Linked DNA regions of Piscinibacter sp. HJYY11. The protein of the gene in region 1 interacts with the protein of each later gene in a pairwise test. Links are inferred from orthologs where the notes say so. Each region holds a gene or a part of one and is shown on either strand. Other genes may lie near its edges. The genes, in order: recA and dprA.

What was found.
Region 2: the proteins of recA (region 1) and dprA interact in binary tests that used the Bacillus subtilis proteins (3 or more experiments, as listed by UniProt). The link is inferred for Piscinibacter sp. HJYY11 from one-to-one orthologs.

What each region holds. Positions count from the first base shown.
Region 1 is NZ_JAERQZ010000001.1:3,154,067-3,160,047, reverse strand. What follows is about bases 1,635-4,461. They hold recA (recombinase RecA), read left to right. Parts: upstream 1,635-2,409; coding sequence 2,410-3,513; downstream 3,514-4,461. Other genes in these bases: JI745_RS14660 (DUF2889 domain-containing protein), read left to right, coding at 4,150-4,461; recX (recombination regulator RecX), read left to right, coding at 3,523-4,011; JI745_RS14675 (MarR family winged helix-turn-helix transcriptional regulator), read right to left, coding at 1,791-2,279; JI745_RS14680 (response regulator transcription factor), read right to left, coding at 1,635-1,723. Outside these bases: JI745_RS14685 (sensor histidine kinase), read right to left, coding at 1-923; more of JI745_RS14680, read right to left, coding at 1,052-1,634; more of JI745_RS14660, read left to right, coding at 4,462-4,755; sucC (ADP-forming succinate--CoA ligase subunit beta), read left to right, coding at 4,742-5,902; sucD (succinate--CoA ligase subunit alpha), read left to right, coding at 5,921-5,981. UniProt on the Bacillus subtilis protein: Multifunctional protein involved in homologous recombination, DNA repair and competence.
Region 2 is NZ_JAERQZ010000001.1:4,004,880-4,010,931, reverse strand. What follows is about bases 1,657-4,554. They hold dprA (DNA-processing protein DprA), read left to right. Parts: upstream 1,657-2,499; coding sequence 2,500-3,609; downstream 3,610-4,554. Other genes in these bases: JI745_RS18710 (DUF1631 family protein), read right to left, coding at 4,213-4,554; JI745_RS18715 (DUF494 family protein), read left to right, coding at 3,686-4,138; JI745_RS18725 (LysM peptidoglycan-binding domain-containing protein), read left to right, coding at 1,657-2,469. Also shown: fmt (methionyl-tRNA formyltransferase), read right to left, coding at 1-509; def (peptide deformylase), read right to left, coding at 532-1,044; more of JI745_RS18725, read left to right, coding at 1,318-1,656; more of JI745_RS18710, read right to left, coding at 4,555-6,052. UniProt on the Bacillus subtilis protein: Protein that helps load RecA onto ssDNA during transformation. Binds cooperatively to circular ssDNA, is able to bridge different segments of DNA. Favors the loading of RecA onto SsbA- or SsbB-coated ssDNA and formation of RecA-DNA filaments.

The DNA.
Region 1 (5,981 bases):
TGCGTCTGCGCCTGCGAAGCGTCTTCGGCGCGCGCCATCGCGAGCAGCTGGTTGACCATGCGCGCGGCGCGCTGGCTGCTGCGGGCGATCTGCTGCAGCGATTTCTTGAGCGACTGCGGGTCGGACTGGCCGGCGTCGATCTCGCGCTGGGCGAGCTCCGCCTGCGTGCGCAGGCCTGCGAGCGGGGTCTTGAGCTGGTGCGCCGCGTCGGCGAGGAAGTGCTTCTGCGTGCTGATGCTGCGGTCGAGGCGCGTCAGCAGGTCGTTGATCGCGCGCACCAGCGGCGACACTTCTTCCGGCACCTCGCGCTCGTCGATCGGGCTCAGGTCGTGGCTCTCGCGGTGGCGGATGCGCTGCTGCAGCTCGTTGAGCGGCGCGATGCCGCGCACGAGGGCGAGCCACACCAGCAGCACCGCCAGCGGCAGGATCACGAACTGCGGCAGCATCACGCCCTTGATGATCTCGGTGGCCAGGCGCGAGCGTTTGCCGAGCGTTTCCGCGGCCTGCACCAGGGCCGGGGTGCCACCGGCCGCCCCGGGCACGGCGATCCACTGGTAGGCGATGCGCACCGGCTCACCGCCGATGGTGTCGTCACGGAAGCGCAGCTGGCCGAGGTTGCTGCGGTCTTCGTCGGGCGGCACCGGCAGGTTGCGGTCGCCGCTCAGGAATTCGCCACGCAGGCCCAGCACCTGGTAGTAGAGCGTGTCGGTCTCGTCCGTCTGCAGCAGATCGGCCGTGCCGCGTGTGAGCGAGAAAGTCGCGCGCTGCGTGCCGTCGCCCTGCACCTGCAGCGTGATCTGCTGCGACAGCAGGCGGGTCAGCTCGCCGAGCTGCCGGTCGAAGGGCTTGTTGGCGATGCCCTGTGCCACGAGCCAGGTGAGCACGACGCTCATCGGCCACAGCAGCAGCAGCGGGGCGAGCATCCAATCGAGGATCTCGCCGAAGAGGGAACGTTGCTCTCTGCGCAGGGCCACTTAGGTCCGGCGCCGGGCCGCCCCAAGCCGGACGGCGCCCCTTGGGGGCAGGAGTGAAAGCGACTGGCGGGCTGTCATCAGCTCGGAATCTTTTCCAGGCAATAGCCGAGGCCGCGTACCGTCGCGATGCGGATCGGGCCCTGCTCGATCTTCTTGCGCAGGCGGTGGATGTAGACCTCGATGGCGTTGTTGCTCACCTCTTCACCCCATTCGCACAAGCGCTCGACGAGGTGGTCCTTGCTGACGAGGCGGCCGGCGCGCTGCAGCAGCGCTTCGAGCAGGCTCAGTTCTCTTGCCGACAGCTCGATCATCTGGTCGTTGATGTAGGCCACGCGGCCGGTGGCATCGAAGGTGAGCGGGCCGTGCTTGATGAGGCTCGACGCGGTGCCGAGGCCGCGGCGCGTCAAGGCCCGCACGCGCGCTTCGAGTTCCTGCAGCGAGAAGGGCTTGGCCATGTAGTCGTCGGCGCCGAGGTCCAGGCCTTTCACGCGCTGCTCGACGCTGTCGGCCGCGGTGAGGATCAGCACCGGCACCGCCGAGCCGCGTGCTCGCAGCTTGCGCAGCACTTCCAGGCCATGCAGCTTGGGCAGGCCGAGGTCGAGGATCAGCAGGTCGAATTCATGCGAGACGAGCGCCGCATCGGCCTCGGTGCCGCTGGCCACCGCGTCGACCGCATAGCCCGAGTTGCGCAGCGTGCGCAACAGGCCATCGGCCAGGACCTGATCGTCTTCGGCAATCAGTATCCGCATCGTCGTCTCCTTGTGGTCGTCTCCTTGCCAGTGTGAATGAAATTGCTGACGTGAACCATGCGGGAGATCAGCCTGGCGACCACGCGCCCGCATACGCCTCGAGGCCCAGCGCGACGACGGTGGCGACGTCGGGCCCGACTTCGGCGCGGAATTCGCGGTCGGCCTGCGCGACGGCCTGCTCGAAGGCCTTGAGCCAGGCGAGGCCGGTCTCGGTGAAGCGCACGACACGGGCGCGTTTGTCGCGGCTGTCGGCCTCGCGGGTCACCAGGCCCCAGGCGGCGCACTGGTCGACAAGGTCGCCCATGGCCTGCTTGCTCATGCCGGCACGGGCGGCGAGGTCGGTGAGGCGCGAGCCTTCGAGCGCCAGGTGCCGGGTGATGTGGATGTGGGCGGCGCTCACCTGCGCCCGTGCCGCGAGGTTCGACAGCGCGAGCGGCACGTCGAGGTTGCGCGCCATCAGCGCCAGCACGCGCTCGTCGAAGCGGCGCAGCGCGTGGCCCAGCAGGCGCCCCAGGTGGGTCTGCCGCCAGGCGTCTTGGGGGACCGAAACCGTCATCGCCAGATCGTAAGGCAAACTGACCAAATAATGGGTTTACTTCGACCTACTCGGCTTGCAGAATGCTGTTCATTCATCCAGCCTGTCGTTATTTGCAGCTGGTAACCCATTGATCCACAAGGAGAAATTCATGGACGCACCCGTCAAGGCCCTGAACACCGAAAAGGCCAAGGCCTTGCAAGCCGCACTCGCCCAGATCGAAAAGCAGTTCGGCAAGGGCTCGATCATGAAGCTCGGCGAGGGCGAGAAGATCGAGGACATCGAGGTCGTCTCGACCGGCTCGCTGGGCCTGGACATCGCGCTGGGCGTCGGCGGCCTGCCGCGCGGCCGGGTGGTCGAGATCTATGGCCCGGAATCGTCGGGCAAGACCACGCTCACGCTGCAGGTTATCGCCCAGATGCAGAAGCAGGGCGGCACCTGCGCCTTCATCGACGCGGAGCACGCGCTCGACACCTCCTACGCCCAGAAGCTCGGCGTCAACCTGCAGGAAATGCTCATCAGCCAGCCCGACACCGGCGAGCAGGCGCTCGAGATCGTCGACGCCCTGGTGCGCTCGGGCTCGGTCGACCTCGTGGTCGTCGACTCGGTGGCCGCGCTCACGCCCAAGGCCGAAATCGAAGGCGAGATGGGCGATTCGCTGCCCGGCCTGCAGGCGCGCCTGATGAGCCAGGCGCTGCGCAAGCTCACCGCCACCATCAAGAAGACCAACACCATGGTCATCTTCATCAACCAGATCCGCATGAAGATCGGCGTGATGTTCGGCTCGCCCGAGACGACCACCGGCGGCAACGCGCTCAAGTTCTACGCCTCGGTGCGCCTGGACATCCGCCGCATCGGCAGCATCAAGAAGGGCGAAGAGGTCATCGGCAACGAGACCAAGGTGAAGGTCGTGAAGAACAAGGTCTCGCCCCCGTTCAAGGCGGCGGAGTTCGACATCCTCTACGGCCAGGGCATCAGCCGCGAGGGCGAGGTGATCGACATGGGCGTCGAGGCCAAGATCCTCGAGAAGAGCGGCTCCTGGTTCGCCTACAACGGCGAAAAGATCGGCCAGGGCAAGGACAACGCCCGCGAGTTCCTGCGCGAGAACCCGGTGCTGGCGGTCGAGATCGAGAACAAGGTGCGCGAGGCGATGGGCATTCCGCTGCTGCCGGGTGCCGCGGGTGACGCGGAAGCGGCTGCGCCGGCGCCGAAGCGCGGCCGTGCGGCCAAGGAAGCGGCGGCCGCCGAGGAATAAACGCCTCGCATGAAGCCCCGTTTGTCACTGAAAGGCCGGGGCCTTCAGATCCTTGCCCAGCGCGAGCACAGCCGCAGCGAACTGCGGCGCAAGCTGATGGTCCACGCCCGCAAGCCCGCGGGCGAGGGCGAAGCGCCGGTCGATGAGGACACGGCGGCCGAGCAGGTCGACACCGTGCTCGACTGGCTGCAGGCCAACCGCTACCTGAGCGAGGAGCGTTTCGTCGAGAGCCGCATCCACGTGCGGGCGGCGCGCTACGGCAACCTGCGCATCAAGCAGGAGCTGGCACAGCACGGCGTGGCCCTCAGCGCCGAGGTGGCTGATCAGCTCAAGGGCAGCGAGGCGGCGAGGGCGCGCGAGGTCTGGGCGCGCAAGTTCGGCGAACCCCCGCAGGACGCCGCCGAACGGGCACGCCAGATGCGTTTCCTCGCAGCCCGGGGCTTTTCGGGCGAGGCGATTCGCCGAGCGTTGCAAGGCGCAGCGGACGAAGACACCTGATGTGCAACAGGCCTTGAGCGCGCGCGGGTTCCGCACGCTCGCGCTAATTTGGTGCGGTGCGCAATGCTAAAGTGCCGGGCTTTCGCGGCTCCGTCACATTGCATGGGGCCAGCCCCTCCGCCAGACCCACCCGCCACGATGGCCTTGCCTGCCGCCGCGCCCGAGCGCCAGCTCAAGCACACACGCTGCATCGACGTGCAGGTGTTTGCCCGTGGCAATGGATTGTGGGAAGTCGATGCGGTCATCACCGACGTGAAGACCCGCGACACCGAATTCCGACGTGCCGGCGAGCCCATCCACGACATGCTGCTGCGTCTGGTGATCGACGAGCAGTTCAACGTGCTCGAGGCCGGCTCCGAAACCCGCGGCATGCCCTACCCCGGCGCCTGCAACGATCACGGCGATGCGTATGCCAAGCTCGCTGGCCTGAACCTGATGCGCGGCTTTCGCTATGCCGTCCATGAGCGCCTCGGCGGTGTCGCCGGCTGCACCCACCTCACCGAGCTTGCGCAGGTGCTGCCCACCGCCGTGGTGCAGGCCTTTGCCGGCGATGTGATCGACACCCGCGGCGAACAGGGCGTCGACGCCAAACAGCCCTTCCAGCTCGACCGCTGCCACGCCCTGCGTACCGACGGCGCGACCGTCAAGCTGCACTACCCGCGCTGGTACCGGCCGGGCAAGTCCGAAGTTCCTCCCCCCGTTCCTGCAAACCGAGTGAAGAGAGTCCGCGATGAAAATCCATGAGTACCAAGGCAAGGAAATCTTGCGTCAGGCCGGTGTCCCGGTCCCCCGCGGCTATCCCGCATTCAGCGTGCAGGAAGCCTTCGAAGCCGCGCAGAAGCTGGGCGGCCCGGTATGGGTGGTGAAAGCCCAGATCCATGCGGGTGGCCGCGGCAAGGGTGGTGGCGTGAAGCTCGCCAAGTCGCTCGATGACGTGAAGACGATCTCGGGCCAGATCCTCGGCATGCAGCTCAAGACGCACCAGACCGGGCCCGAAGGCCAGAAGGTGCGCCGCCTGTACATCGAGGAAGGCGCCGACATCAAGAAGGAGTACTACGTGTCGCTGGTCACCGACCGCGCCACGCAGAAGGTCGCGCTGATCGCCTCCAGCGAAGGCGGCATGGACATCGAAGAGGTGGCCCACTCCTCACCGGAGAAGATCATCACCGAGTACATCGACCCGCTGACCGGCCTCGGTGCCGAGCAGGCAAAGAAGGTGGCGAAGGCGATCGGCCTGCCCGAGGGCTCGCACGCCCAGGCGGTCGACCTGTTCCAGAAGCTCTACAACTGCTACATGACCACCGACGCGTCGCTGGTCGAGATCAACCCGCTGAACTGCGACAGCAAGGGCAACCTGATCGCCCTCGACGCCAAGTTCAACTTCGACAGCAACGCCCTCTTCCGCCACCCCGAGATCGTGGCCTACCGCGACCTCGACGAAGAGGACCCGGCGGAGATCGAAGCCTCGAAGTTCGACCTGGCCTACATCCAGCTCGACGGCAACATCGGCTGCCTGGTGAACGGCGCCGGCCTTGCGATGGCCACGATGGACACCATCAAGCTCTTCGGCGGCGAGCCCGCCAACTTCCTCGACGTGGGCGGTGGCGCCACCGCCGAGAAGGTGACCGAAGCCTTCAAGATCATGTTGAAGAGCCCCAAGGTGAAGGCGATCCTCGTCAACATCTTCGGCGGCATCATGCGTTGCGACACCATCGCCGAGGGCGTGATCGCCGCGTGCAAGGCGGTCAACCTGCAGGTGCCGCTGGTCGTGCGCATGAAGGGCACGAACGAACAGCTGGGCAAGAAGATGCTCGCCGACTCCGGCTTGCCCATCATCAGCGCCGACTCGATGGCCGAGGCCGCGCAAAAAGTGATGGCCGCCCTGAAGTAATCACGCTAGGACACGAACATGAGCATCCTCATCAACAAAGACACCAAGGTCATCACCCAGGGCATCACGGGCAAGACCG
Region 2 (6,052 bases), 850 kb from region 1 along the record:
GCGGTGGTCTCGTCGGGGGCGATGTCGACGGCGTCGACCAGCAGCATGTCGCCGGTGTCGAGGCCGGCGTCCATTTGCATGATGGTGATGCCGGTCCGCGTGTCGCCGGCTTCGATCGCACGGTGGATGGGCGCCGCGCCGCGCCAGCGCGGCAGCAGGGAGGCGTGGATGTTCAGGCAGCCGCGTGCCGGCAGGTCCAGCACCCATTGCGGAAGGATCAGGCCGTAGGCGGCCACGACCATCACGTCGGGGCGAACGGCTTGCAGGGCGGCACGGGCCTCCTCCGCGTCGGCGGGGTACTTGCCGTCCAGGCGCAGACTGCGCGGCTGGGCGACCGGAATGCCGCGCGACACGGCCAGCGCCTTCATGGGTGACGGCGTGAGCTTCATGCCGCGGCCGGCGGGGCGATCGGGCTGGGTCAGCACCAGCGGCACCTCAAAGCCGGCAGCCAGCAGGCGCTCCAAGGCGACGGCGGCGAATTCGGGCGTGCCCGCAAAAACGACTCTCATGTCCCGATCTTCATGCCGACGCTCACGAGCGTTGCTCGTCCCGCGTCTTCTTCAGCATCTTGGTCTTGATCCGGTCGCGCTTCAGCGGGCTCAGGTACTCGACGAAGACCTTGCCCATCAGGTGATCCATCTCGTGCTGCACGCACACCGAAAGCAGGCCTTCGGCGTCGAACTCGTAGCTCTCGCCAGCACGGTTGAGCGCGCGAACGCGCACCCGGGCGTGGCGCGGCACCTTGTCATAGATGGTCGGCACCGACAGACAGCCTTCGTCGCCGAGCATCATTTCCTCGCTGCGCTGCACCAGCTCAGGGTTGATGAGCACACGGGGCACGTCTCGGCCCTCGGAGGTGTCGATCACGATCACCCGCTCGTGCACGTCGACCTGGGTGGCGGCCAGGCCCACCCCGTCGGCGGCGTACATGGTCTCCAGCATGTCGTCGACCAGCTGGCGGATGCGGTCGTCGACCTGCGCCACCGGCTTGGCGACGGTGTGCAGGCGCGGATCGGGGTAACGAAGGATGTCGAGCTTGGGCATAGGAAGCAGCGAGAAAACAGCGGGAAATCAACAACTAAGGGGCCACCCTTAGGCTGCTGGAAGGTGTGGACAACGAGCAACGCCGGCCATCGTGACAGGCAACACAACAAAGGTATCGGCGGGTGACTTTCGTTGCGATATCAAGGGTTTAGAGGCAGAATCTGCGAAACTGAATGAAGATTTTCGCCGAAGCGCGGGCACCTTGCCGCACTCGGCTCAGTAACCGCACAGCCCAGCATTGTGCTGTCTGACGCGCCCCGGAGACTTACGTTCATGACCCGAAGCACCCGTCCTGCCCTGGCTTTCTTCCGGGCCTCTGCGATCACTGTGGCGCTCGGCATCGGCCTTGGCGCGGCGTGGGCCGCCGAACCCAATTTCCCGATCACCAGCAAACAGCGCAGCACGGCCCAGCAGGTCGCCCAGGCCGGCGTGCCGCTTTCCGAACTGGCCGACAACGCGCCCGACGTCTACACCGTCAAGTCGGGCGACACGCTGTGGGACATCTCTCGCATGTACCTCAAGAGCCCGTGGCGCTGGCCCGAGCTGTGGGGCATGAACCTGGAGCAGATCCGCAACCCTCACCTGATCTTCCCGGGGCAGGTGCTGTCCCTCATCAAATCGGGCGGTCGCGCCACGCTGCAAGTCGGTCAGATCGGCCCTGATGGCACCCTGCGACTCCAACCGCGGGTGCGGGCAAGCGATCTCAACCGCGAAGGCATCCCGCCGATCCCGCTGCACCTGATCGAGCCCTTCCTGAACGAAGCCGTCATCTTCGAGAGCAACCAGCTCCAGAGCGCGCCGCGTGTCGTCAGCACGCAAGAAGGGCGCGTGCTGCTCTCGCGCGGTGACCTGGCCTACGTGCGGGGCGATGTCGGCAACACCCGCAACTTCCGCGTCTTCCGCGAACCGCGCCCGCTCAAGGACCCGACCACCGGGGAGATCCTCGGCTACGAAGCCTTCTACCTCGGCACCACCGAATTCACCCGCAAAGGCGGCAACATCAACGGCGAGATCGTGCCCGACACCTTCACGGTGACGAGCATTCGCCAGGAAATCCGCGTCGGCGACAAGCTGGCGCCGATCCCGCCGCGCGAGATCGTCAACTACATCCCGCGTGCGCCGCAGAAGGCCATCGCCGGCCAGATTGTCTCGATCTACGGTGACGGCGTGACGGCCGGCCAGAACCAGATCGTCGCGCTGAACAGGGGCAGCCAGGACGGCCTGGAAAACGGGCATGTGCTGGCGCTGTGGCGCGACGGCGTGCGCATGCGCGACAGCACCGACGAAGACCGCACGCGGATCAAGCTGCCGGACGAGCGCCACGGCTATCTCTTCATCTTCCGCGTGTTCAACAAGATGTCCTACGCGCTGATCATCTCGGTCAAGGAACCGGTGTCGGCCGGCGACCGCTTCACGCAGCCCTGACGACACGCCGCGCCGTTCATGGCGCCCGCGATGGATCGGGAGGAAGTCGCCGCCTGGCTGCGGCTCTTGGAGACGCCACACGTCGGCCGCGAGTCGGCGCGCCGGCTGCTGGCTGCCTTCGGGTCTGCAGATGCGGCGTTGACGGCACCGACCGCCGCTCGACGTGAAGTCGTGACAGCCGAAGCGGCCAAGGCGCTGGAGCAGCCCGCCGAGAACCTGCCCGCGCTGCTGGACGCCACCTGGCGGTGGCTGACGGATGAGAGCACCGGGCCACGGCACCTGCTCACACTTGGCGATGCCCGCTACCCCGAACGCCTGCTTCAATCGGCCGACCCACCGCTGCTGCTCTACGTCCAGGGCAACATCGCCCTGTTGAATGCCCACAGCATTGGCGTCGTGGGGAGCCGCAACCCCACGCCGCAAGGCAGGAGCAACGCCCTCGCGTTCTCGAGCCAACTGAGCCAGGCGGGCTGGACCATCGTCTCCGGCCTCGCGCTTGGCATCGACGGCGCCGCGCATGAAGGCGGCTTGGCGGGCCCTGGTCAGACCGTTGCCGTCGTCGGGACGGGGCTGGACCGGGTGTATCCGAGACGGCACCTCGAGCTCGCACGCAGGATCGCCCAACACGGCGCCATCGTGAGCGAATACTCCATCGGCACACCGCCGTTGCCACCCAACTTTCCGCAGCGGAATCGCATCATCGCGGGGCTGTCTCGCGGCACTCTGGTGGTCGAAGCGGCGCTGCAATCGGGCTCCTTGATCACGGCCCGGCTGGCGAGCGAAGCAGGGCGCGAGGTGTTCGCGATCCCGGGCTCCATCCATTCTCCCCAGTCACGAGGCTGCCATGCGCTGATCAAGCAGGGAGCAAAGCTGGTCGAGAGCGCAGAAGAGGTCATCGAAGAGTTTCCGCCAGAAGCCGATGCTCCACCGCAGGCCACGCTGACCGAGGTGGACGAATCCGCCGCAGCACTCGACCCACTGGTCGACGCATTGGGCTACGACCCCGTGACCCTCGATGCCCTCGTCGCCCGAACCGGCTGGCCCGCCCCGGAACTCAGTGCACGGCTGCTGGAACTCGAGCTGATGGGTGAGGTGGCACGCCTGCCGGGGCAGCTCTTTCAACGAGTGAGCACCGGCTGACGCCCTTCGGAACCCGCACACGGCGTGGTGCATTTATTCCGCTTCCACTCGCAGCCCACTGGGTTATCATGAATTCATGTTCGACGTGCTCGTCTACCTGTACGAAAACTACTGGCGGCCGGATGCCTGTCCTGACCATGCCCAGCTGACCCGCAAGCTGTCGGCCATGGGCTTCGAGTCGGACGAGATCGAAGAGGCCCTCTCCTGGCTCGATGGCTTGGCCACGGCGGCGGAGTCGTACGTCGGCGAGCAGAAACCGGGCAGCCTCCGTGTCTACTCGAACGCGGAACAAGAGCACCTCGGCGAAGACTCCATCGGCTTCGTCAGCTTCCTTGAATCCGCTGGCGTGCTGCCTCCATCGATGCGCGAAATGGTGATCGACCGCGCCACCGCGATTCCGGGCGGTCCGGTCGACCTGGAAGACCTGAAGATCATCGTGCTGATGGTCTTCTGGAGCCTTGGGGAAGAGCCGGACGCGCTGATCCTCGACGAGCTCTTCGTGGCCGAAGAAGACCGCCTGATCCACTGACCTCGGGCGAGGCGCCTTCGCAACAAAGCCGCCCTCAAGGCGGCTTTGCTTTTGCCGAGGCAGGTGATCAATGCTCAGTTGAGCAATCGTGTCGGGTCGACGTCGAGCTTTGCCAGAGCACTTCGCGTGGCGCGCACTGTGAGCGATTCGTCCTGCGCCGGGACCAGCAGGCCGGCCTGTAGGAATGCCGCCAAGCGGTTCTGCTGGAACAGGATGCCGCGCCCGTGCGGCGACACGAACAAGGTCAACTGCCGGCGCATGCCCTGCCAGACCAACTGCACCGCCTCGTTGCGGTTGCGATAGTCCAGCATGTACCAGCCGCCGACCTGCAGTTCCTTGGCCCAGGCCAGCATGGCAGGGGTGGCCATGGAGCCGCCCTCGCCGACCACCTCCAGCTCGGCACTCTCATGGCCTGACAGGTCGAGCACCATCGACTCATCGATCTCGATGTCGTCGGACTCCGGCAGCAGCTCTTCGAGCGTCTCCAGGCGTGCCATCAGCTCCTCAAGGCGCTCCGGTGCAATGGTTGCCGTCTTGGCCGTGAAGGCTGCCGCCAGGGAGTTGTTGAGCTTCTGGATGTGCTCGTCCTGCTTGTCGCCCGAGATGTTGGCGTGGTCCATCCCCTCGCGCAGCGTCTTCAGCAGCGGAGGGAGCCGGCGGATCACCTCCGCCCGCTCTTCGCGCGAGACCTTGGCACTGGCCGACCAGATGAGGTCAGCCGCCACGCGCTTCATCGCCTTGGTTTCGTTGCCCTGCGGCCCATGCTTGACCGCGGTCATCGCCATCACGTCGGCCCACACGTGGAAGAGGAACTCGCGCACACCCTCCTGCACCGGCACCTCGTTGAGCATCTTGCGCAGCTCGATCGTGTACTGGATCGCCAGGGTTTCACGCTGCTCGACCTGCTGCGCAAGCGAAACGCCCTTGCGGGTGGTCTCGTTCTCGTTCTTGAAATAGTGTTCGAGAAACTTCTCGAATTCGGTGAGCACGGTCTGGAACACACGCCGGCCGGTGTCGGGGTAGGCCTCGACGACCTGCACGACGCGCTTGATTTCCTTCTCGAGCGTGTCGGCCACCGCGCGGCTGGTGGAGTCGAACCCCATCACGCACGCACCCATGCGGTCGATCAGGCGACGCGCCGGGTGGTCCACGGTGGCGAAGAAATCGGGCTCACTCACCGCCACCCGCAGCACCGGCATTTGCAAACGCGCGAACCAGACCCGCACCACCGCCGGGATACGCTCTTCCATCAGGATGCTCTGGAACAACAAGGCGACGATCTCGATCGTGGCGCGCTCGACGGGCGTGGAAGCTGCCTGTTTCAGCGCCTGCTTGCGCTGGTGCAGTTCCTCCAGCAATGCCGGCGTGCTGACCGGGCCTTCGGCGACACGGGCGCCATCCGCTTGCACGGCCGCGCCGCTGGTCGTCACCAAACGGCGCTGGATACCCTGTTGCGCTTCGTTGATGGCAGCCTTCAAGCCGGCGGAGGCTTGATGCGGCATCTGGGCTGTGCCGGCAAAGTCGGGCACCTGGCGACCGATCAGGCGGTTGAGACGGCCCAGGACTGCTTCTGCGTGGTCGGAGCCTCGCGCAAAACCGCCGGCCCGCGTCATCAGGCGTGTCTCTTCACCCACATTCCCCAATCGGCCATGCCCGCTCGTGGCCGCCGGCACCGGCGCGCTGGGCGTGGCCCCTGCCGGGATCGGCACACCGTACGAGTTGCGCGTACGGCGAATGAAGGGCCGAAGGTCGATATCCGGCAGGACCCGCTGCTGGATCAGCCAGCGGTTGGTCTCGTGATAGGCCTCTTCGGCGAAGTGCGCGAATTCTTCGTGCAACACCGCCTGCAGCGTGCGCCAGGCATCCTGGCTCAGCGAGGCACCGCGCCACGCGCCGGTGAGGATGCGCGCCAGC